2 linked regions of the Microbaculum marinisediminis genome follow. The protein of the gene in region 1 interacts with the protein of each later gene in a pairwise test. Links are inferred from orthologs where the notes say so. Each region holds a gene or a part of one and is shown on either strand. Other genes may lie near its edges.

Region 1 (14,372 bases):
CCAGCGCGACGACAACCGCCAGATGGGCGCCAAGGCCCAATCGTCGCAGGATCGGATAATTCAAACGCATAAAAACCCACCCAGAATACGCGTGCCCGCCGGAACGAAAACGGACTGTCCCAGATGCCCGTTAAAATTCGGTCCGCCGCGTTGAATAAAATTGTATCGTTCTCGCGTCCGGCCATCCGCGGCCATCCCCGTTGTCGGCACGGGCATCCGACAGCGATCGGATGATCGCGATCCTGTAGGCCTTTGAGTCAAAGAGGTTCTTTGGCCGAAGCCGCCCCCTCGGTCATATGCCATTTGGTTCCATAATATATCTTATGCGACATTTCTTTACCGGAGTGCGGCCGCAGGAATGCGTTTCGGTTTACGGCCCCGCACTCGGTTTCCGGGACAATGCCGTTCGCGATTGGCCGCGCGTACCATCGTCCCTCTGCTATGCTGCGCCCATCTCCGAACCGATTCCGGGATTGCCGATGCGTCCGTCCAAAGACATCCATACGCTCCTCGACATCATGGCCGCGCTGCGCACGCCGGTGACCGGGTGTCCCTGGGATCTGGAACAGGATTTCGCGACGATCGCGCCCTACACGATCGAGGAAGCCTACGAGGTCGCCGACGCCATCGCCCGCGACGATTTGATGGACCTGAAGGACGAGCTGGGAGACCTCCTGCTCCAGGTCGTCTTTCACGCCCGCATGGCGGAGGAAATCGGCGCGTTTTCCTTCGGCGACGTCGTCGCGGCGATTACCACGAAGATGATCCGCCGCCATCCGCATGTCTTCGCGGCGACCAAAGCCGCTACGCCGGAGGCGGTGAAGCGCAACTGGGAAGACATCAAGGCCGAGGAGAAGGCCGAAAGACACGCCGAGCGCGAAACGCCCGGGCCGGCCTCGCTGCTCGACGACGTGCCACTCGCCCTGCCCGCGCTGCAGCGCGCCGTGAAGCTGCAGAAGCGCGCCGCCCGGGTCGGCTTCGACTGGGACGACTCCGCCCAGGTCATCGCCAAGATCCACGAGGAGATCGACGAGGTGTCCGAAGCCGCCGAAGCCGGAGACCGGGGCGCACTTGCGGACGAGATCGGCGACGTCCTGTTCGCCGTGGCCAACTTCGCCCGTCATTTCGGCGTGGATCCCGAAGACGCCCTGCGCGGGACCAACGACAAGTTCCGCCGCCGCTTCGCCCACATCGAACAGCAGGCGCGCGCCGAAGGCACGCCTCTGGAGGCCGTGACGCTCGAGCGGATGGAAGGCTGGTGGCAGGACGCCAAGAAAACTGAAGGCGCGCCCGCCCTCAGTCGAGGCGCAGCGCTTTCGCGAACCGCCGATTGAACTCCGCCAGCCGCTTCATCGGGACGTCGACGTCGAGACGGACGACGCCGGTGTCGTCGTCATGCCGCCGCCCGGTGACGGTGCAGCGCTCATAGATCCAGTTCATGCCGGCGCCGTCCGCCGCATCGAGCACCACCGAACGGTGCGCGATCTCGCCTTTCAGGCGGGTCTCGATCGCCGCGAGCAGCGCGTCGACCCCCTCGCCCGTCATGGCGGAAATCGGGACCGGTCGTTCGATTTCGGGCAGACGCTCGGCAGCAGCCTTCAGGCTGTCGCACTCCTCCGCGCCGATCAGGTCGATCTTGTTCCAGACCTCGATCATGTGACGGGGGTCCTCGGTATCGACGCCGAGCGAAGACAGCACGTCGACGACGTCGGCCGCCTGCGCCTTCGTGTCCGGGTGCGAAATGTCCCGCACATGCATCACCAGATCCGCTTCGATGACCTCTTCGAGCGTCGCGCGGAACGCCACGACGAGATCGGTCGGAATGTCCGATATGAACCCGACCGTGTCGGAGAGGATGGCCATATGACCTTCCGGCAGCGTCAGGCCGCGCAATGTCGGATCGAGCGTTGCGAAAAGCAGGTCCTCGGCGAGCACCTCGGCCTTGGTCAACCTATTGAAAAGCGTGGATTTTCCGGCGTTCGTATAGCCGACGATGGCGACGATCGGATACGGAACCCGGCGGCGCGTCTCGCGATGCAGCGCGCGGGTCCGGCGAACCGCCTTGAGTTCCTTTTCGATGCGGGTGATCCGCTCCTGGATAAGGCGCCGGTCGGTCTCGATCTGGGTTTCGCCCGGCCCGCCCATGAAACCGAAGCCGCCGCGCTGTCGCTCCAGATGGGTCCAGGACCGTACCAGGCGGCTCTTCTGCCACGTCAGATGCGCCAGCTCGACCTGCAGCCGCCCTTCCCGCGTGCGCGCCCGCGCGCCGAAGATCTCGAGGATCAGGCCGGTCCGATCGAGGACCTTGGCGTCCCAGGCCTTTTCGAGATTGCGCTGCTGCGCCGGGGTCAGCGCCGCGTCGACAACGACGAGCTCGGCATCCTCGCCGCGCACGATGGCGGCGAGTTCCTCGACCTTGCCACTGCCGATAAGCGTCGCCGGCCGCGGTGCGGCGACGCGGACGACGCCCTGCCCGACCACATCGAGGTCGATGGCACCGGCCAGGCCGACGGCTTCATCGAGCCGCGCCTCGGCCGAACGCACCACGGCGGCCTTGGAGCCGCCGCGCGCGTCGTCCCGTCCCTTCCGATCGCTTGCCTCGAGAACCGGTACGAGGACATACGCGCGCGTGGGGTCACGCGCGGTGCTATGTCCCGACGCCCGCTCCGGGTCCCGGCCGGGCGCGCGACCATGCCGTGCAGGATCGACCGGCTTCAATCAGCCACCAGCGGCTGCGCCTTCCTCGGCCGGCTCGAACAGCTGAATCGGCCCGTTCGGCATGACCGTGGAGATTGCGTGCTTGTAGACAAGCTGAGAATGTCCATCGCGCCGCAACAATACGCAGAAATTATCGAACCAGGTGACTACCCCCTGAAGTTTAACCCCGTTTACGAGGAAAATCGTGAGAGGCGTCTTGTTCTTGCGTACGTAGTTGAGGAACGTGTCCTGTAGGTTTTGATTTCGTTCCGCCGCCATTCCTTTACCTCTTGCCCCGCCATTTCCTTTCAGGGCGGGTCCCTTCTCTTCCGACCAAGATTGATCGGCAAACCATCAATCCGTCCCGGCTACAATTAGATGGCAACTCGTACCGCCGGGGCAAGGTTCGATTCTGCACCGCACTGTTCATTTTTACGGCGCGATCTCCGCCTGCGTGTAGAAAAGCTCGCGCAGTTTTCCGGCGATAGAGCCCGGTTTACCGTTCCCGATGACCGCATCGTCGATCTTGACAACCGGCATAACCAGTTTTGTCGCCGACGTCACGAACGCCTCACGCGCCTTTCTCGCCTCTTCGACGGTGAAAGGCCGCTCGACGATTTCGACGCCCTCGCGGGCGGCGAGATCGACGACGACGGTTCGGGTAATGCCGCGCAGGATCCCGAATTCCGCCGGCCGCGTGATCAATCGGCCATCCTGATCGACGATCCACGCATTCGTCGCCGACCCCTCCGTCACATAGCCATCCGTGTCGACGAACCACGCCTCCGATGCACCGGCGTCTTCCGCCGCTTGCCTGGCAAGCACGTTGGGAAGCAGAGAAACCGACTTGATATCGACCCGATCCCAGCGATTTTCCGGAACCGTAATGACACTGATACCGTTTTCCGCCGATTTTGCACTCTTTTTCGGATCGATCGCACGCGCCGTCACGACGACCGCCGGTGGCACGTCGTCCTTCGGGAACGGATGGTCGCGCTTGGCGACGCCGCGGGTCACCTGCAGGTAGACGAGCCCGTTGCGCACCCTGTTGCGCCGCACGGTCTCGCGCAACACATGTCCGAGCGCCTTCGCCGACATCGGCTCGCGAATACGCAGCTCCTTCAGCGAGCGGCCGAGCCGCGCCATGTGCCGCGTTTCGTCGACGAGATGTCCGTCATGCACCTCGCAGACCTCGTAGACGCCGTCGCTGAACTGATAGCCACGGTCCTCGACATGCACCTGGGCGTAGGCATGCGGAACATACCGGCCATTGACGTAGGCGATGCGGGACATGGTCGAGGCTGCTCCGAGTCGTTTTCTTGTGATTGGTATCAGAATGAAGGCGGATTGGAGCCGAAACAAGGATTATCCGCGACGCACCATGTAAACCAGAAGACCTAGCGCGGCAACGACCTCCAGACGCCCGAGAATCATGCCCAGGCACAACGCCAGCTGCGCGCCCGTATCCATATCCGCATAGGACGGCCAGTCACCGGATACGGCCCAGTCGCTCGCATAGATCGGCCCGGCATTGGACACCGCGGAAAGCGCCGCCATGACCGCGCCTTCGTATGGGAGTCCCTCGCTCGCGAGAAGCAGTGACAGCGCGACGACGGCGAATACGAAAGCGAGGAAGCCGGTCCAGATCGCCTTCATCACCTGGATGTCGTACGGCTGCCCGCCCAGCCGTGAGGGGCGGATGCCATGCGGATAGACGAGCCGATTGAGCTCGCGCCCGCCCTGCACGAGCATCGCGCCGACCCGGAAGAGCTTGATACCGCCGGCGGTCGAGAAACTCGCGGCGCCGATCGCCAGGAGGATCGCGACCAGCGGGATCGGAAAGATCTCGAAGCTCGCGTGTCTGATCTCGAAGCCGGATGTGGTGATCAGCGATGTCGCGGTGAACAGCCCGTCGCGGAGGGCAATGCCGACGCCCTGCCCCGCCGCACGAAAAAACGCGAATCCGGCGATCAGGCCGAGCCCCAGGCACAGCCCGATCGCCCACAGGCTCTCCCGGTCCGACATCCGCCGCGACCGGCGCAGCTGGAACAGATTGCGCTGCCACAGCACGTTCGTCCCGCCGTACAGCATCGCCACCACGAGGACGAGAATGCCGAACGTCGGCACGTATTCGCCGATCGTCACCGAGCGCGGCGAAAACCCGCCGGTCGATACCGCGCTGAATGCGAGGCAAAGCGCTTCGAACGCCTCGAGATCCGTCGCCGCCAGAAGCAGGAAGGTGACGGCGGTGGCGCCGAGATAGATAGGAAAGACGTCGCGAACGAGCAGGATCAGGCGACGCCGCTCCGGCAACCCGCCATGCTCGACCATCCGGGAATGGGTCTCGGGCAGACCGCCGACGCCGGAGGGGGCGAGCGCCAGCACGACGACCAGCAGCGTCAGGCCGCCGCCGAACCACTGTGTCATCGCCAGCCAGAGCACGACGCTGCGCGGCAGCTCCTCGGGCGGCGGCAGCACGGTGGCGCCCGTCGTCGTCAGTCCCGAGACCGCTTCGAAATAGGCCTCGACCACGCCCAGTCCGTCGACGGTCATCGTGAGCGTCAGCGCCCCGACCAGCGGCAACAGCAACCAGAGCATCAGGGCCAGCAGATAGCGCTGGGACGGCCTCAGCCTGCGCTCGCGCCCGCGCAGGCTCAGCATCATCGCCCCCGCGACGAAAATCCATAGGCCGGCGCTGATCAGGAAATCGAGCCCCAGCGTCCCCTCGCCCAGCCCGATCGCCACCACGGCCGGCAGAACCAGCGCAAGGGCGTAGGCGGCGAGGAAATGGGCGAAGACGAAGACGACGGGGATCATGGGAACCGCGATCGGCTTAGAAGAATTCCAGGCTGACGCGGAACATCTGCTCGACCTTGCGGACCTGATCGGCCATTGCCGCCATGACGATGCGATCGTGCGGCTGGATGTAGGTGTCGCCGCGCGGAATGATCACCTCCTCGCCACGATAGATGGCGCCGATCCTGATGCCATCGAACAGATCGAGTTCGCGCAACGGCTTGCCCACGAGCGGCGAGGTTTCCAGCGCCTCCGCCTCGATGATCTCGGCGGCGCCGTTCTGGACCGAATGGACGCCGCGGATACGGCCGCGCCGCACGTGCTGCAGCACCTTGGAAACGGTGATCTGGCGCGGATTTACGTAGGCCGAGATGCCGAGCGACCGCGTCAGGTCGGGATAACCCCGGTTGTTGATCAGGCACAGGCTGCGCCCCGCGCCGAGTTTCTGGCCCATCACGCACGCCAGGATGTTGACTTCGTCGCTGTTGGTCAGCGCCACGATGGTGTCGGCGTCGGCGACGTCGGCTTCGCGCAGCAGCTCCTCGTCGAGGGCGCTGCCGTGCAGGACGACCGTGCGGCGCAGATCGTCGGCCACCTCGATGGCGCGTTTGCGGGAGGACTCGATGACCTTCACCCGCGCGCTGCGTTGCCGCGCCTCGATCTCGCGCGCCACGTAGAAACCGATATTGCCGCCGCCGACGATCACCACCCGGGACGCGGCCGCTTCCTCGTGGCCGAAGATACCCAGCGTGCGACGCACCTGGTCACGGTCGGCGGCGAAGTAGGCGACATCGCCGACCAGCATCGAATCAGACGAATCCGGCACGAAGAAGCGCTCGCCGCGCTGAATACCGATCACCAGCGCCTTCAAGTCCGGGAACAGCTCGGTGAGCTGGCGCAGCGGCGTGTCCACGATCGGGCAGTTCTCGTCGCAATAGACGCCGGCCACCACCACCTGCCCGTCGGCGAAGGTGACGGTGTCGGTCGCGCCCGGCAGCGCCAGCCGCCGGAGCACCATCTCTCCGACCTCCACCTCCGGCGAGATGATCACGTCGATCGGCAGATGCTCGCGCGAGAACAGATCGCGCCAGTGCGGCGCCAGGTAACTCTGGGCGCGGATGCGGGCGACCTTGGTCGGGACGTTAAACAGCGAATGGGCCACCTGACAGGCGATCATGTTGACCTCGTCGTGCAGCGTCACGGCGATCAGCATGTCGGCCTGCTCCGCGCCAGCCTGGGCGAGCGTGTCCGGGTGGGCGCCATGGCCGACGAACCCGCGGACATCGAGCGTCTCGGTGATCGACTGGATCAGTTCCGGTGCCCGGTCGATGATGCTGACGTCGTTGTTCTCGGCGGCCAGTTTCTCGGCAATGCCGAATCCCACCTGGCCAGCTCCACAGATCACGACCTTCATGGTTCAGTCCCCGAATTGCGACATCGCGGCGCCCGCGGCCTTCCGGCCGCGGACGTCAGCCCCGCTTCATAGCTTGTTTTGCTTGATCAGCCTACGGCCGGCGTCGCGTCTTCTCGGCTCAGCCGACGCCGAGCGTCTTGAGCTTGCGGTGCAGCGCCGAACGTTCCATCCCGACGAACTCGGCGGTGCGCGAGATATTGCCGCCGAAGCGATTGATCTGGGCAATCAGGTATTCGCGCTCGAAGATCTCGCGCGCGTCGCGCAGCGGCAGGGCCAGCATTTCCTCGGCCCGCGAATTGCCCGGCGCCGGCGGCAGCGAGGCGCCGACTTCCGCCGGCAGCAGGTCCGCGGTGATGACCGCCTCGGCGTCGCCGCCGGCGAGAATCATCAGCCGTTCCACGTTGTTGCGAAGCTGGCGCACGTTGCCCGGCCAGTCGTGCGCCTGCAGCACCGCCATGGCGTCGGCGCCGATGCGGCGGATCGGCAGGCCGGTCGAGTTCGAGATCTGCTGCATGAAGTGGTCGACCAGTTCGGGAATGTCCTCGCGCCGCTCCGCCAGCGCGGGAACCCGCACGGGAACCACGCCCAGGCGATGGAACAGGTCCTCCCGGAACCGGCCCTCCTGCACTTCCAGCTCGAGGTCGCGGCTGGTCGAGGAGACGATCCGCACGTCGACGAACACCCGGGCCGAGCCGCCGACCCGCTGGAAGTTCTGATCGACCAGAACCCGCAGGATGCGGTTCTGGGTCTCGCGCGGCATGTCGGCGACTTCGTCGATGAACAGCGTACCGCCGTGCGCTTCCTCGAGCGCGCCGATCACGCGGCGGCCGTCCGCGGTCTCGGTGCCGAATAGCGCGACTTCCATGTTCTCCGGCGTGATCGTCGCCGCGTTGATCACGACGAAGGGGCCGGAGGCGCGGGCCGACAGGCCGTGCAATGTCCGCGCGGCAAGCTCCTTGCCCGCCCCGGACGAGCCGGAAATCAGCACACGACTGTTCGTCGGGGCAATCCGCTCGATGGCGTTGCGAAGCTGATTGGCCGCGCTCGACTTGCCGACGATGCGGCTGGTGTCACCGGCGCGCTGCTTGAGGTCCTTCACCTCCCGGCGCAGCTGCGAGGTCTCCAGCGCCCGGGTTGCCACCAGCACCAGCCGGTCGGCCTTGAACGGCTTCTCGATATAGTCGTAGGCGCCCTTCTTGATCGCGGAGACGGCCGTCTCGATGTTTCCGTGACCGCTGATCATCACCACCGGGAGATCGGGATGGTCCTGCTTGATGACCTCGAGCAGTTCCAGCCCGTCGAGCCGGCTGCCCTGCAGCCAGATGTCGAGAAAGACCATGGACGGCCGGCGCGCCTCGATCTCCGACAACGCGTCGTCGCTGTTGCGGGCGGACCGGGCGTCGTAGCCCTCGTCCTCCAGGATGCCCGCCACCAGATCGCGAATATCGGCCTCGTCGTCGACGATCAGGATATCTTTCGCCATTCACCGTTGCTCCACTGACGCGTTCACGACACGGCCGCGTCGACCGCGCGTTCCAGGTCGTCCATTTCCATTTCCGAATTGCCGCCGACAGGCAGGGCAAGGCGAACCCAGGCGCCGTGCCCGCCCTCGGCCACCGACGGCGCATCCGCCAGTTCGACTCGGCCGCCATGCTCCTCCATGATGCGGCCGACGATGGCCAGACCGAGGCCCGTGCCCTTCTCGCGCGTCGTCATGTACGGCTCCAGAAGCCTGGCCCGGTTCTCGCTCGGCAGGCCGATGCCGTTGTCGATCGCGTCGATCGTCACCCAGCCGTTCGCCTCCCCGACCGTCACCGCCACGTGGCCGCGTTCGCCATTCGCGTCGGGATCGGTCGCCGATATGGCCTCGATCGCGTTCTTGATGATGTTGGTCACCGCCTGCGAGATCAGCCGGCGATCGATGGGGACGGAGATCGCCGTCTCGGGCAGGTCGAGCGAAATGTCGACCTCCGGGTTGCCGACACGCATCAGGAATGCGGCCTGCTTGACCGTCTCGACGATATCGGCGGGCGCGATCACCGCCTTGGGCATGCGCGCGAACGAGGAGAACTCGTCGACCATGCGGCCGATATCGCCGACCTGCCGGATGATCGTGTCGGTGCACTGGTCGAAGATCTCGCGGTCTTCGGTGATCGCCTTGCCGTACTTGCGTTTCAGCCGCTCGGCCGAAAGCTGGATGGGCGTCAGCGGGTTCTTGATCTCGTGGGCGATGCGGCGCGCGACGTCGGCCCAGGCGGAGGTCCGCTGCGCCGTGACCAGTTCGGTGATGTCGTCGAGGGTGACGACATAGCCGCGGTGGCCCGTCGCCGAGACCTCGGTCGCCACCCGCACGGCGATGGTCCGGTCGCGCCCGCCGCGGCGCACCGAAATCTGGTCGTGGATCAACCGTGACGGCTGCGCCCAGGCCTGCTCGATGCAGGGTATGAGTTCCGGCAGCTCATCGGTCAGCGGCTTGCCGAGCAGCTCTTCCTGGCTCGTCCCCAAAAGCACGGCGGCCGAGCGGTTGGCCAGCGAAACGGCGCCGGCATCATCGACGCCGAGCACGCCCGCCGGAACCCCGGCGAGCACCGTCTCGATGAAGCGCCGCCGTTCGTCGAGCTCCTCGTTGGCTTCGAGTAGATCGTCGCGCTGGGAGCGCAACTGCGTCGTCATCTTGTTGAAGGTGGTGCTCAGGCTCGCCAGATCGCCTTCCTTGTTGCGGATCGGCACCTGGACGTAGAGGTTGCCCTGGGCCACCTGATCCGCGGCGCCGATCAGCCTTCGGACCGGAGACACGAGCCGGTTGGCGAACCCCATGCCGACCCACACCGCCGCCAGCAGCAGAATGAAGGCGAAGCCGACATACATGAGACCGAAGGCGATCTGCACGCCGAAACGCCGCCGCTCGAGGCTGGAGAACTCGGCGATATTCGCCTGGGCCAGGCGCAGGTAGTTGATCACCAGCGGATCGACGGACCGGGCGACGTAGAGATAGGCCCCGTCGAAGTCGTCGAGTTTCTTGATCGCACCGACCTGGTTCGAGACGCCCGGAGCGATGACGATCACCTCACCGCTCTTGGCCTGCTCCACCGCATTCGCCGGCGGCATCAGAAATTCCCGCTTCAGCTCGATATCGGCGCGCCTGAGGACATTCAGGTTCTCGTCCAGCAGGTACGCCGCCGGCAGCGACCGGATCGCCGCCTGCGCGGTGAAGAACTTCTGGAACTGCTCCGGATCGTCCCGGTACATCGCGTCCGCGCGTTCCAGGTCGGTCGCCATGGCGAGGATGTCGGCCCGGATGACCTGCCCGTGTTCGCGCAGATACGCGTCGGCAACCGACAGCGAGGTCTGCATGATCGCCTTGGTGCGCTCGGAGAACCACGTATCGAGCCCCCGGCTGAGCGTAACGCTGGCAATGATCGCGACGATCACCGCCGGGACCACCGCGATCACCGCGAACAGCGCGAGAATGCGCAGATGAAGCCCCGCACCGGCGATGCCGCGACGGCGAGCCAGCCACAACCGGCCGATTTCGACCGCGACGATGGCGCCCAGCCCGGCAACCAGGATCAGGTTCACGACCAACGCGGCGGCGACGGCGTTTTCGTCCGGCTCGACCGCGGTCAGACCGGTCAGGACCGCGAACGTCCCGGTCCCCGCGACAAGCGACAGCACCACCAATAGCGCGCCCACGATCCGCAGGGATTTTCTGCGGCGCGTCGAAAACGCCGGCACTGGCTGCTGTCGCGGTTCGGCAAGTGTCACTGACTGAAACCCATTCCCGTTCCGGCTCCGGACGCTGCAGCGGAATAGCGGCAGCGCGCACCACGCCGCCGCCGGATACTCGGCGCCGGACCGATGCAGATCAACCACAAATGTTGCAGAAATGAGACAAGGAAAAGGCGGCAGCCCGAAAACTACCGGCTGCTGCGGATAACCTGGATATCGAGGTCGCGGATCTTCTTGCGCAAGGTGTTGCGATTCAGTCCCAGAAGCTCCGCCGCGCGAATCTGGTTGCCGCGTGTCGCCGCCAATGCGGCGCCGATCAGCGGTTCCTCGATCTCCCGGAGAACACGGTGATAGAGCCCGGGCGGCGGCAGGGTGTCGCCGAACTCGCGGAAGTAGCCCGACATGTGGCGCTCGACGGAGCCGCCGAGGGTTTCTTCCTCACGGTCGCCATCGTTGGCGGGGTTGGCCGACGGCTCCCCGAGTTCGGCCTCGATCGTCTGCTCGTTGATGATCTCCTGCGGGTACAGCGCGGCGAGCCGCCGAACCAGATTTTCCAGTTCGCGTACGTTGCCGGGCCAGCGATACCGCCGCAGACGGTCGAGGGCGGCCTGTTCGATCTGCTTGTGCGGCAGCCCCTCCTTCTCGGCCTGGGCGAAGAAATGACGCACCAGGTCGGGAATGTCCTCGGTGCGTTCGCGCAGGGGCGGCAGCCGGATCGGTACGACGTTCAGGCGATAGTAGAGATCCTCCCGGAACAGCCCCTGATTGATCAGCTGCCGGAGATCCTTGTTGGTGGCCGCGATGATCCGGACGTTGGTCTTGATCGGCACGCGCCCGCCGACCGTCGTGTACTCGCCCTGCTGCAGGACGCGCAGCAGACGGGTCTGCGCCTCCATCGGCATGTCGCCGATCTCGTCGAGGAACAGCGTGCCGCCTTCGGCCTGCTCGAACCGGCCGGTGTTGCGGGTCTGCGCGCCGGTGAAGGCGCCCTTCTCGTGGCCGAACAGCTCGGCTTCGATCAGGTCGCGCGGAATGGCCGCCATATTGATGGCCACGAACGGCCCGTTCGCGCGCTTGCCGTAGTCGTGCAGGGCCTTGGCGACCAGCTCCTTGCCGGTGCCCGACTCACCGGCGATCATCACCGTCAGATCGGTCTGCATCAGCCGTGCGAGCAGCCGGTAGATGTCCTGCATTGCCGGCGAGCGTCCAACGAGTGGGATATTGTCCCCCTCTTCCTCCGCACCGTCCGCCGCCCGCGGCTTCGGTTCCGCCAGGGCCCGGCCGATGATCGTCACCAGTTCGTTCAGGTCGAACGGTTTCGGCAGATATTCGTAGGCGCCGCGCTCCGATGCCTTGACCGCGGTCAAGAAGGTGTTCTGGGCGCTCATCACGATGATCGGCATCTCGGGCCGGATCTTCTTGATACGCGGCAGAAGATCGAAGGCGTTCTCGTCGGGCATCACCACGTCGGTGATCACGAGATCGCCCTCCCCTTGCGAGACCCAGCGCCACAGGGTGGCTGCGTTGCCGGTCACGCGCACGTCGTATCCGACGCGCGACAGCGCCTGGTTGAGCACGGTTCGGATCGCGGCGTCGTCGTCGGCGACCAGGATGTTACCGGTAGGCATCGTCTCTCAGTCCTCGTCGGATTTCACGTCGGACGCGCGCGCGTTGGGGTCGCGGTGGGTCAGGTACATCGGCATGAGAACGCGGAACACGGTCCGCCGCGGTTGTGACTGGCACTCGATCACGCCGCCATGATCGCCGACGATCTTGGCCACGAGCGCGAGGCCGAGGCCGGAGCCGGACATCTTGGTTGTCACGAACGGATCGAACAGATGCGGCAGGAAGTCCTCTGCGACGCCGGGGCCGTTGTCGCGCACGCAGAACTCCAGCGGCAGGCTGACCTTCTCGGAATTGCCCGGAACCGACAGCCGCACGCCAGGCCGGAACGCCGTCGACAGCACGATCTCGCCGTCCGTCGCGTTGGGGCCAATCGATTCCGCGGCGTTCTTCACCAGGTTCAGGAACACCTGCACGAGTTGATCGCGATTGCCCAGCACCGGCGGCAGCGAGGGGTCGTACTCCTCGACGAAACGGATGTGCTTGGCGAAGCCGGCAGAGGCAATGTGCTTCACCCGGTCCAGCACCACGTGGATATTGACCGGATCGCGCTCGACCGGCCGCTGGTCGGAGAACACCTCCATCCGGTCGACCAGCTTGACGATCCGGTCGGTCTCCTCGCGGATCAGCCGGGCAAGGGCCCTGTCGCCCTCCTCCACCGTCGACTCGAGGAGCTGGGCGGCGCCGCGAATGCCCGAAAGCGGATTCTTGATCTCGTGCGCCAGCATGCTGGCCAGCCCGGTGACGCTGCGCGCCGCCGCCCGATGCGTGAACTGACGGTCGAACTGCTCGGCGATGGTGCGCTCGTGGATCATCACCACGGTGGTGTCGTTTTCCTCGGCGATCGGCGCGACGTAGATATCCACCAGCCGCTCGCCGCCGGTGCGCGGCGTTCCGATCGCCACCCGGTATTCGCTGACCGAGGCGGCCCGTTCGCGCGCCTGCGCCAACAGATCGATCAGCGGGCTGTCATGCGGCACCAGATCGGTGATGGCGTAGCGCTGTAAGACGGAAAGGCTCGTCTGGAAGAACGATTCCGCCGCCGCGTTCGCCGAGACGATCGCGTTGTCGTCCGCGACCGCGATCACCGGATGCGGGAGCGCGTTGAAGACAGCCTCCGACGCCGGTGCGTGGACGTCGCCGGAGACCTTGTCGAGGACCGCGCTCGTCATCAGGCTGCACACTCCAGTTGTCCCGCGGCGAAGGCATCGGGGATTGCCGCCGCCACCGCGCGCGGATCGTCTTCGGTCAGAAGGGCCGCGCGCCACGCGCCGATCTCGTCGGCCGGCTTCACGGCTTCCAGGTACCAGCCGAGATGCTTGCGGGCGATACGCATGCCGAGCGTATCGCCGTAATGACCGAGCATCGCTTCGTAGTGTTCCAGAACGATGGCGGCGATGTCTTCCGGCGCCGGCTCCAGCTCGGAGGCGCCGGCTTCGAGCGCCCGTGCGATCGCGCCGACCTGCCAGGGCCGCCCGCACGCGCCGCGGCCGACCATGACCGCATCGGCCCCCGACCGCGCCAGCGCCTCGCGCGCGTCCTCCAGGCCGAGAATATCGCCGTTCACCACCACCGGGACGTCGACCGCCTCGACCACGGCGCGAACCGCCGGCCAGTCGACCGGTCCCTTGTAGAAATCGCAGCGCGTGCGCGCGTGGACCGTGATCATCTGCACGCCCAGTGCCTCGGCGCGCATCGCCAGCTCGGCCGCGTTCAGCGAGTCGCGGTCCCAGCCGAGCCGCATCTTCAACGTGACCGGCACGGCGACGGCGCCGACGGTCGCCGCGATCAGCCGAGCGGCATTATCGAGATCGCGCATCAGCGCCGAACCGGACCACCGGTTGGCCACGCGGCGGGACGGACAGCCCATGTTGATGTCGACGATATCGGCGCCGGCATCGACGGCGAGCCGCGCCCCTTCAGCCATCCATTTGGATTCGCAACCGGCCAGTTGCACGACGTTCGGCGCCACGCCCTCGCCTTCGATGCGCAGTACGGCGTCGGGCTTCTGCTGCACGAGTTCTTCGCTGGCCACCATCTCGGACACGACGAGGCTCGCCCCGAAGCGATGCGCAAGCCGGCGAAACGGCGCGTCAGTAATGCCGGACATCGG
Region 2 (14,233 bases), on another replicon or contig:
ATTGATGGTCAGGAGGTTCAGCGACGGCGGACAATCGATCAACACGTAATCGATGCCGAAATCGTCGTCGTCGTGGGGCGCCCTCGCCCCGAACGGTTGCCGGATCGCGTTGCGCAGCCGGAAGGAGCGGTCGTGCGCGCCCATCACTTCCTGCTCGAAGCCCAGCAGATCCAGCGTCGATGGCACCACCGACAGCCGCGGCACCGCGGTATCCATGATCGCGTCGACCAGGCTTCTCTCGCCGGACAGCACATCGTAGACGGAGCGGTCTCGCATGTTGCGGTCGATGCCGAGGCCCGTCGAGGCGTTGCCCTGCGGATCGAGATCGACGACGAGAACGCGCTCGCCGATGGCGGCAAGCGCGGTCCCCAGATTGATGGTCGTGGTCGTCTTGCCGACCCCGCCCTTCTGGTTGGCGATGGTGATGACGCGCGGTGTCATGCGGCAGGCCTCCGGAAACGATCTACAGGTCTTTAGGCGCTTTTGCGGACACAGTCATCAACGATGACCAGGGCGCTGCCCGCTTGCGTCCGGCTCGGTACGAGTCTGTAGCTGAATGTCCAACATGTTGAGGCCTGGGTCAATTCACGCTCTACATCTTGACCCTTGTGGAAAACCGCGATCGCGCCGCGCGCGATCATCGGAGCGGCCATTTTCAACAGCTTTTCCAAGGGCGCCAGCGCCCTTGCAGTCACCACGTCGACCGGCTCGTCCCACGCCTCGACGAACGTTTCTATGCGTTCACAGTGCACGGTCGCCGGTGCGGCGGTGCGCCGGGCGGCCGCGCGCAAGAAGGCGCATTTGCCCGAAAGCGATTCGACCAGATGCACCTCAGCGCCTGGCTTCTCGGCCATGACGACGGCGACGACCATGCCCGGAAGACCCGCGCCGGAGCCGAGATCGACCCAGCGCCGGGCCTCAGGCGCACAAGCCACAGCCTGTGCACAGTCCGCTATATGCCTTGTCCACAGGCGGGAAAGCGTGTCCGGTCCGACCAGGTTTTTGGCTTTGCTCCACTTTCTGAGCTCGTCCACGTAGTTATCCAGTCTCGTCTCTGTTTCACGTGAAACGTCGACGAGATCGCGCACGAGGGCCAGGCCCGCAGCCCGATCCGCATCCGAATCGACTTTGTCCCCGCTACGCACTCTTGCGGCCTTCGCTGCGCCGGCGCAGATGCGCGGCAAGCAGGAGCAGCGCCGCCGGGGTCATGCCCTCGATCCGGGCGGCCTGCCCGACCGAATGCGGACGGACCGTCGACAGTTTCTCCCGGATCTCGTTCGTCAACCCGGCAAGCGCCGCGAAATCCATATCCGCGGGAATCTCCAAGGTCTCGTCGCGCCGGAACCGGTCGATATCCGCCTTCTGCCTCTCCAGATAGACCGCGTAGCGCGCCTCGATCTCGAGTTGCTCGCCAATTTGTTTCGGAAGCGCACCGAGCTCCGGCCAGATCGCTTTCAGCCGGGTCAGGTCGATATCCGTATAGGCCAGCAGATCCAGAGCGGACCGACGCTGTCCGTCATGGTTGAGCGCCAGTCCCCGGCGCGCCGCCTCCTGCGGAGTCAGGTTGAGCGAACCCGCCAGCGCCTTGGCCTCGTCCAGGGCCGTCATCTTCCTTTCGAAGGCCAGCGCCCGCTCGGTACCGACACAGCCCAGCGAAATCCCCCGCGCGGTCAACCGCTGATCCGCATTGTCCGCGCGCAGGGTCAGCCGATACTCAGCCCGCGAGGTAAACATGCGATAGGGTTCACTAACCCCGCGCATGACCAGGTCGTCGATCATGACCCCGATATAGGCATCGGACCGATCGATCACGATCCCATCCGTTCCGGATGCGAATCGAGTCGCATTGAGCCCGGCCACGAGCCCCTGCGCGGCCGCCTCTTCATATCCGGTTGTGCCGTTTATCTGGCCGGCAAGGAACAGACCCGCCACCCGTTTCGTCTGCAGCGTCGGCTCGAGTTCGCGCGGATCGACAAAATCGTACTCGATCGCATAACCAGGCCGCAGGATCACCGCCCGCTCCAGACCCGGCATGGATGCGACGATCGCCGTCTGTACATCCTCGGGAAGCGACGTCGATATCCCGTTCGGGTAGACCGTGTCGTCGTCCAGGCCCTCCGGCTCCAGGAAGATCTGGTGGCTGTCGCGATCGGCGAAGCGGACGACCTTGTCCTCTATCGAGGGACAATAACGCGGACCCCGACTTTCAATCCGCCCGGAATACATCGCTGATCGGCCGAGATTAGCCTCTATGATCGCATGCGTCCGCGCGACCGTCCGGGTTATGTGGCAGTCGATCTGCGGTGTCTCGATCTTGTTGGTCAGGAAGGAAAACGGGACAGGCTCGGCATCGCCCGGCTGGCGCTGCAGAGCCGCCCAGTCGATCGTCCGCCCGTCGAGCCGCGGCGGCGTTCCCGTCTTCAGCCGCCCGAGCCGGAAGCCGAAAGCCTCGATTCGCTCGGCCAGCTTTACCGCCGGCTTGTCCCCCACCCGACCCGCCGGCCAGGTCTTCTCGCCCAGATGGATCAGACCGCGCAGGAAGGTTCCGGTCGTCACCACCACGGCGCCGGACCGGTAATGCCGGCCATCCACGGTCGTTACGCCACCGACTCGATTCCACTCGACAATCAGATCGGCCACCTCGCCGCTTATGATATCGAGATTAACGATGCCCCCGAGCTCGGCCTGCATCGCCACGCGATACAGTTTCCTGTCTGCCTGCGCGCGGGGTCCGCGCACGGCAGGGCCTTTCCGCCGGTTCAGGAGACGGAACTGGATGCCGGCGCGATCTGCGACCCGGCCCATCACCCCGTCCAGCGCATCGATCTCGCGGACGAGATGGCCCTTGCCGACCCCGCCGATCGCCGGATTGCAGGACATCTCGCCGATCTTGGCCGGGTCCTGGGTAATCATTGCCACGGTCGCGCCGGCGCGTGCCGCCGCAGCCGCAGCCTCGCACCCCGCATGGCCACCGCCGATCACCACGACGTCGTATATCTTTATCTGCGTCATTGTCCGCATCCCGAGACGCGCTGATTACAGTGATTGCCCCGCCGCTGCCAAGGTCCGATTGCGCGCCGAACCTGTTTCACGTGAATCCCCGGCTGCGGTCTGCCGAGGCGTTAACCGTGATTCACGTGAAACATTCCAATTCGCATCACCGCTTATTCTTACTTGCCGATGCAGAACTGCCCGAAGATCGCGTCGAGCACATCCTCCACATCGATCCGGCCGGTTATGCGCCCAAGCGCGTTCGCCGCCGCCCGCAACTCCTCGGCAACCAGATCGCCGTCCGCCACATAGTCGAGCCGCCCCGCCCGCTCCAACGCGGCAAGCGCCGCCATCGTTTCGCTGCGATGCCGCGCCCGCGTGATCACGGATTCCGTTCCGGATCCGACTCGATCCTGAATCCAATCCGTCAACGCCTCGATCAGGGCAGAAATGCCGGCGCCCGTCTTCGCCGAGATACCGAACCGATTATCCGCCAGCCGCCCCGCGTCTCCGCCCTTTACGTCAACCTTGGTCTCCACGATCCAGGCCGTCGCACCCCCCGATCCATCAAGCCCCGGACCCGCCATCGGATCCGTGCCCCGCTCGACCAGCCACAACACCAGATCGGCCCGCGACGCGTGATCGCGCGCGCGCCGTACCCCTTCCGTCTCGATCGCATCCGCCGTTTCCCGAATTCCCGCCGTATCCACCACCGTTACCGGAACCCCGGCGAGATCGAGCCGCACCGCGATCGCATCGCGCGTCGTCCCCGGCACCTCCGAGACGATCGCCACGTCGCGGCGCGCCAAAGCGTTGATCAGGCTCGACTTTCCGACATTCGGTTCACCGGCGATGACCACGGTAAGGCCGTCGCGAATCATCTCGCCTCGCCCGCCATCGGCGAGTTCCCGCCCCATCTCCGCGGTGAGCTCCGCGATCTCCGGCCCAACCTGCTGGCTCACCCCTGCCGGCACATCGTCCTCGTCGGCGAAATCGATGCCCGCTTCGCACAACGCCAGGATGCCTATCAGCCGCTCCCGCCAGGTGTCGTACACCCGCCCGGCCCGGCCCTCGAGCTGGCGCAGGGCCTGGCGCCGTTGCGCCTCGGTCTCCGCGTCGATCAGATCGGCAAGACCCTCGACCTCGGTCAGATCGAGCTTGCCGTTGCCGAACGCCCGCCTGGCGAACTCACCCGCCTCGGCCACGCGCAGACCGTCGAGCCCGGACAGCGCCTCGATCAATCCCGCCACGACCGCCCGGCCGCCATGGACATGGAACTCGACGCAATCCTCGCCGGTGAAACTCGCCGGACCCGGCATCCACAGCACGAGCCCCTTGTCGATCGCCTCGCCGTTCCGCCCCCGAATCGACCGCAACGACGCCATGCGCGCAGCCGGAACCGACCCGGCCAGACTTTCAACCGACCGAGCCGACGCCGGACCCGACACCCGCACCACCGCGACACCGGCCTTGCCCGCGCCGCTCGAGACCGCGAAGATCGTGTCGGTCTCCACCCGATCACACCGCCCTGTCACTTCTCCACCACCGCCTTAGATACCTTCATGGAAACCGCAGAACCGGCATGACCGAAAACCGCCTCAGCCACGAAACCAGCCCCTATCTCCTCCAGCACGCTGACAATCCGGTGCACTGGCACCCCTGGGGAGCCGAGGCCCTCGCCGAAGCCAGGTCTTCAGGCAAGCCCATCCTTCTGTCGATCGGCTACGCCGCCTGCCACTGGTGCCATGTCATGGCCCACGAAAGCTTCGAGGATCCCGAAACCGCCCGCTGGATGAACGATCTGTTCGTCAACATCAAGGTCGACCGCGAGGAACGCCCCGATATCGACCAGCTTTATATGGCAGCGCTACACCAGTTGGGCGAGCAGGGCGGCTGGCCTCTGACCATGTTTCTGACCCCGGACGGCGACCCGTTCTGGGGCGGAACCTACTTCCCCAAGACCGCCCGCTACGGCCGGCCCGGCTTCGTCGACGTCCTCAAGCACATCGCCCGGATCTTCCGCGAGGAACCGGACAAGATCGAGCAGAACCGCGCCGCCATCACCGCCCGCCTGACGCCGCCCGCAGGCGAACCCGGCCAGCTGTCGCCGGACATCGTCCCGGCGATCGCCGGCAAGCTGATCGAGATCTTCGACCCCGTGAACGGCGGCCTCAACGGCGCGCCGAAATTCCCGCAGGCCCCTATCCTCGATCTCGTCTGGCGCGCCGGCCTGATGACCGGACAGACGCGGTTCTTCAAAACCGTCGAGCACACCCTTTCGAGGATCGCCCGCGGCGGCATCTACGATCATCTCGGCGGCGGCTTCGCCCGCTACGCAGTCGACGAGCGCTGGCTGGTGCCGCATTTCGAGAAGATGCTCTACGACAACGCCCAGCTCATCGAGCTGATGACCACGGCCTGGCTCAGGACCGGAAATCCGCTGTTCCGCACCCGAATCGAGGAAACCGTTGACTGGCTGACACGAGAGATGATTGCGGAGGGCGGCGCCTTTGCCGCCAGCCTCGACGCGGATTCGGAAGGCGAGGAAGGCCGCTTCTACGTCTGGGACAAGGCCGAGATAGACGGCCTCCTCGGCGATAAAGCCGCCCTGTTCGCCAAGGCCTACGACGTTACCGAAGTGGGCAATTTCGAAGGCCGGACCATCCTCAATCGCCTCGACGATCCGTTCCCCCTATCCGAAGCCGACGAAACCCATCTGGCCGAAGCCCGGACAATCCTGTTTGAGGCCCGCGAACCGCGCGTTCATCCCGGCCGCGACGACAAGATCCTCGCCGACTGGAACGGCATGATGATCGCCGCCCTCGCCTATGCCGGACGGACATTCGAGCGCCCGGATTGGATCGCTCTCGCCGAGACCGCCTATCGTTTCGTCACCGACTCGATGACGCGCGACGGCCGTATCGCCCATGCCTATCGCGACGGCAAAATGACATGGCCGGGATTATCCTCCGACTACGCCGCGATGGCCTCCGCCGCCCTCGCCCTGTTCGACGCCACCGGCGATCGTCCCTATCTCGATGATGCCATCTCGCTTGCGGACTGCCTCGAGACCTGGCACGTGGGCGACGACGGCACCTACCGCCTCGCCGCCTCCGATGCCGCCGACGTGACCATCCGGATGCGGTCCGGCGTCGATGAGGCCACCGCAAATCCAAACGGCATCGCCGCCACCGTCCTCGTCCGTCTGTATCACATCACCGGCGAAGGTCCCTTCCTCGCCCGCGCCGACCGACTTCTCGCCGCCTTTGCTTCCGATGCGGCGCAAAATCCCGTCGGCCACGCGAGCCTGCTGTCCGCCCTCGCTCTGCGGACCGCCGGCGTCCAGATCGTGGTCATCGGGGATGCCGGCGATCCGGCCATGAAAGCGCTCGTTTCCGCCGTCAATAGCGTTCCGGACCCGAATCGAAGCCTGATAACGCTGTCACCAGGCGACGATCTGCCCGCCGGCCATCCCGCGCTGGGGAAATCCCAGGTCGACGGATCCGCCACCGCCTATGTCTGCCGCGGCGACACCTGCTCGCTCCCCGTAACGGATCCGAATCGGTTGAAGGACGCGCTCAATCCGGCCTGAGCGCGCTACTTCTTCTTCACCTTGTACTTAATCGTAATCCCGAGAGGAGCACGTTGCCGCAGGTATCGGCAGCGTCGGAGTTATACCGCTCCATTTCCAGCCCAATCATGTCGCCGGGCTTCCGATCGCTCAGGATCCCATCCGAACCGAGAATGAACACCTTGCGAACGCCAACCCAAGGATGCGCCACACTTACAAACGGCCCGCCGCGCGGACGCAGGAATGTCGGATCGCCGTCGTAGCCGCCCATTTCACCGACGCGGACGCGCGTGTATCCACCCGCCTCGTATTCCACGGCACCGAACATGGCGGTGCTGCTGATGGGAACCGAAAAGGACACCCTTTTGGCGGACGCAGGCGAACTGGAAATCATCATCGCAGCCACCGCCATTACAAGGCAGAAAAGTCCTGCGGGCGCCGAAACGCCCTCCCCCCGAAAGACATACAGGTTCTCCCATCTAGATCCATTGCTACGGGGAAACCTAAACAATTACCAAACATTCCCTTAAGTAACTCCGGCCAAACGACACCGCCCGCATCACCGATCGGCCGCTCAAACGAAAAGGCCGGACCCCGCGGGGCCCGGCCTCCATATCTCACCGTAAGCAAACCGGTGTTCAGGTGTTCATCGAATCGAAGAACTCGTCGTTGCTCTTCGTCTGCCTGAGCTTGTCGAGCAGGAACTCGATGGCGTCCACCGTCCCCATCGGATTGAGAATGCGGCGCAGCACGTACATCTTCTTGAGCTTGTCCGGCGGGACCAGAAGCTCTTCCTTGCGGGTGCCCGACCGGGTGATGTCCATGGACGGGAACACGCGCTTGTCGGCCACCTTGCGGTCGAGGATGATTTCCGAATTGCCCGTACCCTTGAACTCTTCGAAGATCACTTCGTCCATGCGGCTGCCCGTATCGATCAGCGCGGTCGCGATGATCGTCAGCGAGCCGCCCTCCTCGATGTTGCGCGCCGCGCCGAAGAACCGCTTCGGCCGCTGCAGGGCATTGGCGTCGACACCACCGGTCAAAACCTTGCCCGAGGACGGCACCACGGTGTTGTAGGCGCGGCCGAGGCGCGTGATCGAATCCAGCAGGATCACGACGTCGCGACCGTGCTCCACCAGGCGCTTGGCCTTCTCGATCACCATTTCCGCCACCTGAACGTGGCGCGCCGCCGGCTCGTCGAAGGTCGAGGAAATCACCTCGCCCTTCACCGACCGCTGCATGTCGGTCACTTCTTCCGGCCGCTCGTCGATCAGAAGAACGATCAGATAGCACTCGGGATGATTGGTCGTGATCGAATGGGCGATGTTCTGAAGCAGAACCGTCTTGCCGGTCCGCGGCGGCGCGACGATCAGGCCGCGCTGGCCCTTGCCGAGCGGCGCGACCAGGTCGATCACCCGCGCCGACATGTCCTTTCCCGTCGGAACCTCGAGCTCCATGTTGAAGCGTTCTTCAGGGTAAAGCGGCGTCAGGTTGTCGAAATTGATCTTGTGGCGCGCCTTCTCCGGGTCCTCGAAATTGATCGTGTTGACCTTGAGCAGCGCGAAATACCGTTCGCCCTCCTTGGGGCTGCGGATCATGCCTTCCACCGTATCGCCGGTGCGCAGGCTGAACCGGCGGATCTGGCTCGGGCTCACATAGATGTCGTCCGGACCCGGCAGATAGTTCGCGTCGGGCGAGCGCAGGAAGCCGAATCCGTCCTGCAGCACCTCAACGACGCCTTCGCCGACGATTTCGACGTCCTGGGCCGCGAGCTGCTTGAGGATCGCGAACATCAGCTCCTGCTTGCGCAGGCCGCTCGCGTTTTCGACTTCCAGGCTTTCGGCAAAGGCGAGCAGCTCCGGAGGCGACTTCGCCTTGAGCTCCTGAAGCTTCATTTCCCGCATCGGCGGTAAACTCCTGTGGCGGTATACGCCTGAGTGGTTCGGGGGGTGTGGACCGGCGAAAAGATCGGGTCCATCGTTTTTGTGGAGATTAACGAGGCTGGAACTCGCACCCGAGACGGGCGGATCGATGTCCTACGCTCGATTAGGTGAGTCGGGCGATTATATATACCGCGTCACAAGACGCCACAAGTATTCCGCTTCGGTTTCGCTCAGAACGGCTTCACGATCACGAGAATGACGATGATGACCATCAATACGGTCGGCACCTCGTTCATGATCCGGAAGAATCGTGCCGAATGCCGGTTCCGGTCCTCGGCGAAGGCACGAACGTAGCCCGAAAACATGCCGTGCACCGCCGAAAGCGCTATTACCAGCGCGAACTTGGCATGGAACCAGCCGGACGTCCACCAGCCCCCGTCCCAGGCAAGCCACAATCCGAGCGCCCAGGTCACAACCATGGCCGGGTTGATGATGAACCGCAGAAGCCTGCGCTCCATCACCTTGAACGTCTCGGACTGCGCCGATCCCGGCGCCGCCTCGCAATGATAGACGAACAGCCGCGGCAGATAGAGCATGCCGGCCATCCACGAGATCACCGCGATCAGGTGAAACGCCTTCAGCCACAGATACAGCCCCGACGGCTGCCAGAGCGCCAGTCCGCCGAACAGCGCCGCCGCGACGGCGACGCCGACGACGGCCCTCAGAACAAGCGTGCGGCGCGGACTGTCGCTCACCCCGTCCCCTTCCGCACCCGCTTCAGCATCGATTCGACGTGGGCTATCGGCGTCTCCGGCAGAATCCCGTGGCCCAGGTTGAAGATCAGCCGCCCCGCCGACAGCGTTTCCAGGATCCGGTCGACGCTTTCGTCCAGCGCCCTGCCGCCGGACAGAAGCGCCAGCGGATCGACATTGCCCTGAACCGCCGTCACCGGCTGCAGGCTGTCGCGGGCGAACGCCAGCGGCATCGTCCAGTCGAGACCGATGGCGTCGATCCCCGTACCCTCGACATAGGCCTTGGCACGCGCGCCGGCCCCGCGCGGGAAACCGATTACCCGCGTCCCCGGGATCTCGGCCCGCACCGCATCGACGATCCGCCGCGTCGGCTCGATCGCCCAGCGCCTGAAGCCGTCTTCGTCGAGCACCCCCGCCCAGGTATCGAAGATCTGGATGGCGTCCGCGCCGGCCCTGAGCTGGCGGATCAGATAGTCGGCCGACGCCTCGACCAGAATATCGATCAGCTGCTGGAACAGCTCCGGCTCGCCATAGGCCATCATCCGCGCCGGTCTCTGATCCGGCGTGCCCTGACCGGCGATCATATACGTGGCGACCGTCCACGGCGCCCCGCAGAAGCCCAGCAGCGTCACCTCGTCGGGTAATCCCGCCCGCACCCGTTCCACCGTCTCGAACACCGGGGCAAGATGGCTGGCGATCCTCTCCGGCGTCAGCGCCGCGATCGCCGCGCCTCCCGATAGCGGCGCGAGCCTGGGCCCTTCGCCCTGCTCGAACCGCACCGGCTGTCCGAGTGCATCCGGCACGACCAAGATGTCGGAGAACAGGATCGCCGCATCGAACCCGAACCGCCGTATCGGCTGCAGCGTCACCTCGGTCGCAGCCTCCGGCGTGTAGCACAGGTCCAGGAAACTGGGATAGCGCGCCCGCACGTCCCGGTACTCCGGCAGATACCGTCCTGCCTGCCGCATCATCCAGACGGGCGGCACGTCGTATCGCTCGCCTGCCAGAACCTTCGCCACGCGACGATCAACAGGCCGATGGTCTTCTTTCAATAGAGTCAAAGAGAGAGGATTCCTTCGATTCCGATTCTTAGAGAGCCAACTAGCGGGATTAAACTCTGTCCACAACACCGGTCCCAGAATGATCTGACAAGCCGCATTTCGTCGCGGCCCGGCCCGTTAAGATTTCATTAATAATTTCAAGGCCCCACCGGCTCGGTCCGAAAACCGGCTCAGCATGTTTACCCATTATTAACGAAATCAACCGGACATCCCCGATCCCCTCCTCGAACGGAAGAACCTGTTGATGACCGAGCGGGTCAAACGCTAAGTCAGCGGATAGGATTCCCGACCGCGCCCCAGAGCGTGGGATAACGACCAGGTTCTCCACAGGTCTCAACAAGCCGATGCCGGATCGCATTCATAGCTACGTTCACCTGCACCTGGTCTCCGATGCGACGGGCGAGACGCTGATCGCGGTGGCGCGCGCGGTGGCCGCGCAATACGCTTCGGTGCGCGCGATCGAACACGTCTATCCGCTGGTGCGTTCGCAAAAGCAGCTCGAGCGCGTCATTACCGACATCGAGGACGCGCCGGGCATCGTCCTCTATACGCTGATCGGGGCCGAGCTCAGCGAGCGGCTGGAAAAGCGCTGTAAGGAGATCGGCACGCCCTGCGTATCGGTGCTCGCACCGGTGCTCGGCGTGTTCCGCTCCTATCTCGGCACCGAGTCGACGCCGCGTATCGGCGGACAGCACGTACTCAACACGGAATATTTCCGCCGCATCGACGCATTGAACTACACGCTGCTGCACGACGACGGGCAGATGCCGGAGGATCTGAACGAGGCGGACGTCGTCCTCGTCGGCATCTCGCGCACGTCGAAAACACCGACCAGCATCTATCTCGCCAACCGCGGCATAAAGACAGCCAATATCCCCGTGGTGCCCGGCATCCCCCTGCCACCGCAGCTCGACGAGGTGACGAAGCCGCTGATCGTCGGCCTGATCGCCAGCCCCGAGCGTATCGTCCAGATCCGCCAGAATCGCCTGTTGTCGCTGAACGCCGACGACAACACCGCCTATGTGGACAAGTCGAGCGTGGCAGCCGAGATCGCCTTTACCCGCAAGCTCTGCGCCCGCCAGGGCTGGCCGCTGATCGATGTGACCCGCCGTTCCATCGAGGAAACGGCCGCGGCGATCCTCGCCCACTATAAGGAGCACGCCAATGACGCATGACCGTCCGCTTGCCCTGAAACCGGTGGTTCTGGCATCCGCCAGCCGTACCCGCCGCAGCCTGCTCGAGGCCGTTGGCCTCGACGTCGAGGCCGTTCCGTCGGGTCTCGACGAGCGCGCGATGATCGACGCGATAGTTCAGGACACCGAGGAGGATCTGCCGCCCGCCGATGTCGCCTCGGTCCTGGCCGCCGCCAAGGCCGATGCCGTAAGCGCCAACCGTCCCGGTGCCATCGTCATCGGCGCCGACCAGACGCTCGAGCTCGACGGCGAACTCTTCGTCAAGCCCGAGAGCATCGAACAGGCCCGTTCGAACCTCCTGCGTCTGCGCGGCAAGACCCATCTGCTTCATGCCGCCGTCGCGATCGTGCGCGATGGCGAGCAGCTGTGGTCGACGCTCGAGACCGCGGCGCTGACCATGCGCGACTTCACCCCGCAGTTCCTCGGCCGCTATTCGGTCGCCGCCGGTGAAGACATGCTCGACAGTGTCGGCTCCTACCGGGTCGAGGGTCTCGGCCTGCAGCTCTTCGAGCACATCGACGGCGATCACGCCACCATCCTCGGCCTGCCCCTCCTGCCCGTTCTGGCTGAATTGAGAAAGCTCGGCGTCGTCGAAAAATGAACGATATACCAAAGGCCTGCGTCATCGGCTGGCCGGCCAGGCATTCACGCTCGCCGCTTATCCACCGTCATTGGCTTCGGCGCTACGGCATCGCCGGCGACTACGTCATCGAGGAAATCGAGCCGGAGGATTTCGAGGCCTTCCTGTCCGATCTTTCCGCGCACGGTTATGTCGGCTGCAACGTCACGCTGCCGCACAAGGAAGCGGCCGCCCGTCTCGTCGCCCGGCGTGACGAGACCGCGGCGCGCCTCGGTGCGGTGAACACGGTCTGGTACCAGGACGGAGACCTCGTCGGCGCCAATACCGACGTCTACGGCTTCCTCGCCAATCTCGATGCCGGCGCGCCGCGATGGGACGCGGGCCTCGACCGCGCCGTGGTGCTTGGCGCCGGCGGTGCGGCGCGCGGCATCGTCCACGGACTGCTGACCCGCGGTGTCGGCCGCATCGATGTCGTCAACCGCTCCCTCGATCGGGCCGCGGCCCTGGCCGACGCTTTCGGCCCGGCGGTGATCGCCCGCGGCTGGGACGAGATCGATACGGTGCTCGAGGATGCGCGCCTCCTCGTCAACACGACGTCGCTCGGCATGCAGGGCAATCCGCCGCTCGAGATCGATCTCGCACCGCTCGCCGCCGAGGCCATCGTCAACGACATCGTCTACGTGCCGCTCGAGACCAATCTCCTGAAAGCGGCGCGCGCGCGCGATCTGAACGCCGTCGACGGTCTCGGCATGCTGCTCTATCAGGCGGTGCCGGGCTTCGAGAAATGGTTCGGCGTGCGCCCGGATGTGACTTCCGACCTGCGCGCCGTTCTCGTCAAGGATATCGAGGGGACCTGATGTTCATAATCGGCCTGACCGGATCGATCGGCATGGGCAAGTCGGCGACCGGGCGCATGTTCGCCGCCCGCGGCGCGCCGGTGCACGATGCGGATGCGGAGGTCCATCGCCTCTATGCGAACGAGGCCGTCGGTCCGATCGGCGACGTCTTCCCCGATGCGATCGTGGACGGCAGGGTCGACCGCGACCGGCTGTCGAAACTGGTGCTCGGCGACGATCAGGCGATCAAACGGCTGGAGAAGATCGTCCATCCGCTGGTGCAGGCGCGGGAAACGGCCTTTCTCGACGCGGCGTTCGCCGGAGGCCGTCGCTTCGCCGTCGCCGAGGTGCCGCTTTTGCTCGAGGTCGGCGGCGATGCGCGTGTCGACGCGGTGGTTCTCGCCTCCGCTCCCGCCGCGGTGCAGCGCGAACGCGTGCTGAAGCGCGGCGGCATGAGCGCGGAGAAGTTCGAGAAGATCCTCGCCCGGCAGATGCCCGACGCCGAAAAACGCAGGCGCGCCCACTTCGTCGTCGACACCAGCCGCGGCTTCGGCTTCGCGGAGAAACAGGTGGACGATATCATGCGGGCCCTTGCCGCCTCACCGGGCGCGGCCTATGCACGAAGACGCTGGGGCTGAGCCCGGACCCGGCATGACCAGTCCAGGGACCTGCCGGGCGGCGCGGTCCGGGAGCCAGAGGGGAGGATCGGCGCGCCGATGCGCGAGATTGTGCTCGACACCGAGACCACCGGACTGAATCCGGCCGGCGGCGACCGGGTGGTGGAGATCGGCGGCGTCGAGCTGCTCAATCACATCCCGACGGGCCGGAACCTGCACCTTTACATAAATCCCGAACGCGACATGCCCGCCGAGGCCTTCGCCGTGCATGGGCTGTCGATCGAGTTCCTGGCCAACTATCCCGTCTTCGCCGACATCGCCGACCAGTTCGTCGAGTTCGTCGCCGATTCGAAGCTCATCATCCACAACGCCTCGTTCGACATGGGCTTCCTCAACCACGAGCTCGAGACGCTCGGTCGCGCGCCGATCCCCTATACCCAGGCGGTCGACACGCTGATGCTGGCCCGCCGCCGCCATCCCGGCGGTCCGAACAATCTCGACGCCCTGTGCGGTCGCTACGGCATCGACAATTCGCGCCGCGACAAGCACGGCGCACTGCTCGACGCCGAATTGCTCGCCGAAGTCTATATCGAGTTGATCGGTGGCCGGCAGGCCGCGCTTTCCCTGGTCGAGACCGTCTCCGGCTCGGGCGGCGGCGCCGACGAAACGCGCGCAGCCCGCCCGGTTCCGCTGGCCCCGCTGATCAGCGAAACGGAAAAGGCGGCTCACGCCGCCTTTATCGCCAAACT

What was found.
Region 2: the proteins of hfq (region 1) and rho interact in binary tests that used the Escherichia coli proteins (3 or more experiments, as listed by UniProt). The link is inferred for Microbaculum marinisediminis from one-to-one orthologs.

What each region holds. Positions count from the first base shown.
Region 1 is NZ_JALIDZ010000010.1:179,591-193,962, forward strand. What follows is about bases 1,348-4,297. They hold hfq (RNA chaperone Hfq), read right to left. Parts: upstream 2,977-4,297; coding sequence 2,719-2,976; downstream 1,348-2,718. Other genes in these bases: hflX (GTPase HflX), read right to left, coding at 1,348-2,718; MUB46_RS20065 (D-amino-acid transaminase), read right to left, coding at 3,130-3,990; MUB46_RS20070 (TrkH family potassium uptake protein), read right to left, coding at 4,063-4,297. Also shown: MUB46_RS20045 (diguanylate cyclase domain-containing protein), read right to left, coding at 1-70; mazG (nucleoside triphosphate pyrophosphohydrolase), read left to right, coding at 480-1,334; more of hflX, read right to left, coding at 1,297-1,347; more of MUB46_RS20070, read right to left, coding at 4,298-5,514; Trk system potassium transporter TrkA, read right to left, coding at 5,531-6,907; nitrogen assimilation response regulator NtrX, read right to left, coding at 7,026-8,390; MUB46_RS20085 (sensor histidine kinase NtrY-like), read right to left, coding at 8,414-10,600; ntrC (nitrogen regulation protein NR(I)), read right to left, coding at 10,825-12,264; MUB46_RS20095 (two-component system sensor histidine kinase NtrB), read right to left, coding at 12,271-13,431; tRNA dihydrouridine synthase DusB, read right to left, coding at 13,431-14,372. UniProt on the Escherichia coli protein: RNA chaperone that binds small regulatory RNA (sRNAs) and mRNAs to facilitate mRNA translational regulation in response to envelope stress, environmental stress and changes in metabolite concentrations.
Region 2 is NZ_JALIDZ010000004.1:253,263-267,495, reverse strand. Bases 6,334-9,144 are described here. They hold rho (transcription termination factor Rho), read right to left. Parts: upstream 8,467-9,144; coding sequence 7,201-8,466; downstream 6,334-7,200. Other genes in these bases: hemJ (protoporphyrinogen oxidase HemJ), read right to left, coding at 8,676-9,144; MUB46_RS10135 (hypothetical protein), read right to left, coding at 6,600-6,959; MUB46_RS10140 (thioredoxin domain-containing protein), read left to right, coding at 6,334-6,583. Outside these bases: MUB46_RS10160 (ParA family protein), read right to left, coding at 1-441; 16S rRNA (guanine(527)-N(7))-methyltransferase RsmG, read right to left, coding at 474-1,145; tRNA uridine-5-carboxymethylaminomethyl(34) synthesis enzyme MnmG, read right to left, coding at 1,138-3,012; tRNA uridine-5-carboxymethylaminomethyl(34) synthesis GTPase MnmE, read right to left, coding at 3,171-4,505; more of MUB46_RS10140, read left to right, coding at 4,574-6,333; more of hemJ, read right to left, coding at 9,145-9,200; hemE (uroporphyrinogen decarboxylase), read right to left, coding at 9,197-10,168; MUB46_RS10115 (pyruvate, water dikinase regulatory protein), read left to right, coding at 10,603-11,433; MUB46_RS10110 (Maf family protein), read left to right, coding at 11,423-12,052; MUB46_RS10105 (shikimate dehydrogenase), read left to right, coding at 12,049-12,888; coaE (dephospho-CoA kinase), read left to right, coding at 12,888-13,505; dnaQ (DNA polymerase III subunit epsilon), read left to right, coding at 13,584-14,233. UniProt on the Escherichia coli protein: Facilitates transcription termination by a mechanism that involves Rho binding to the nascent RNA, activation of Rho's RNA-dependent ATPase activity, and release of the mRNA from the DNA template.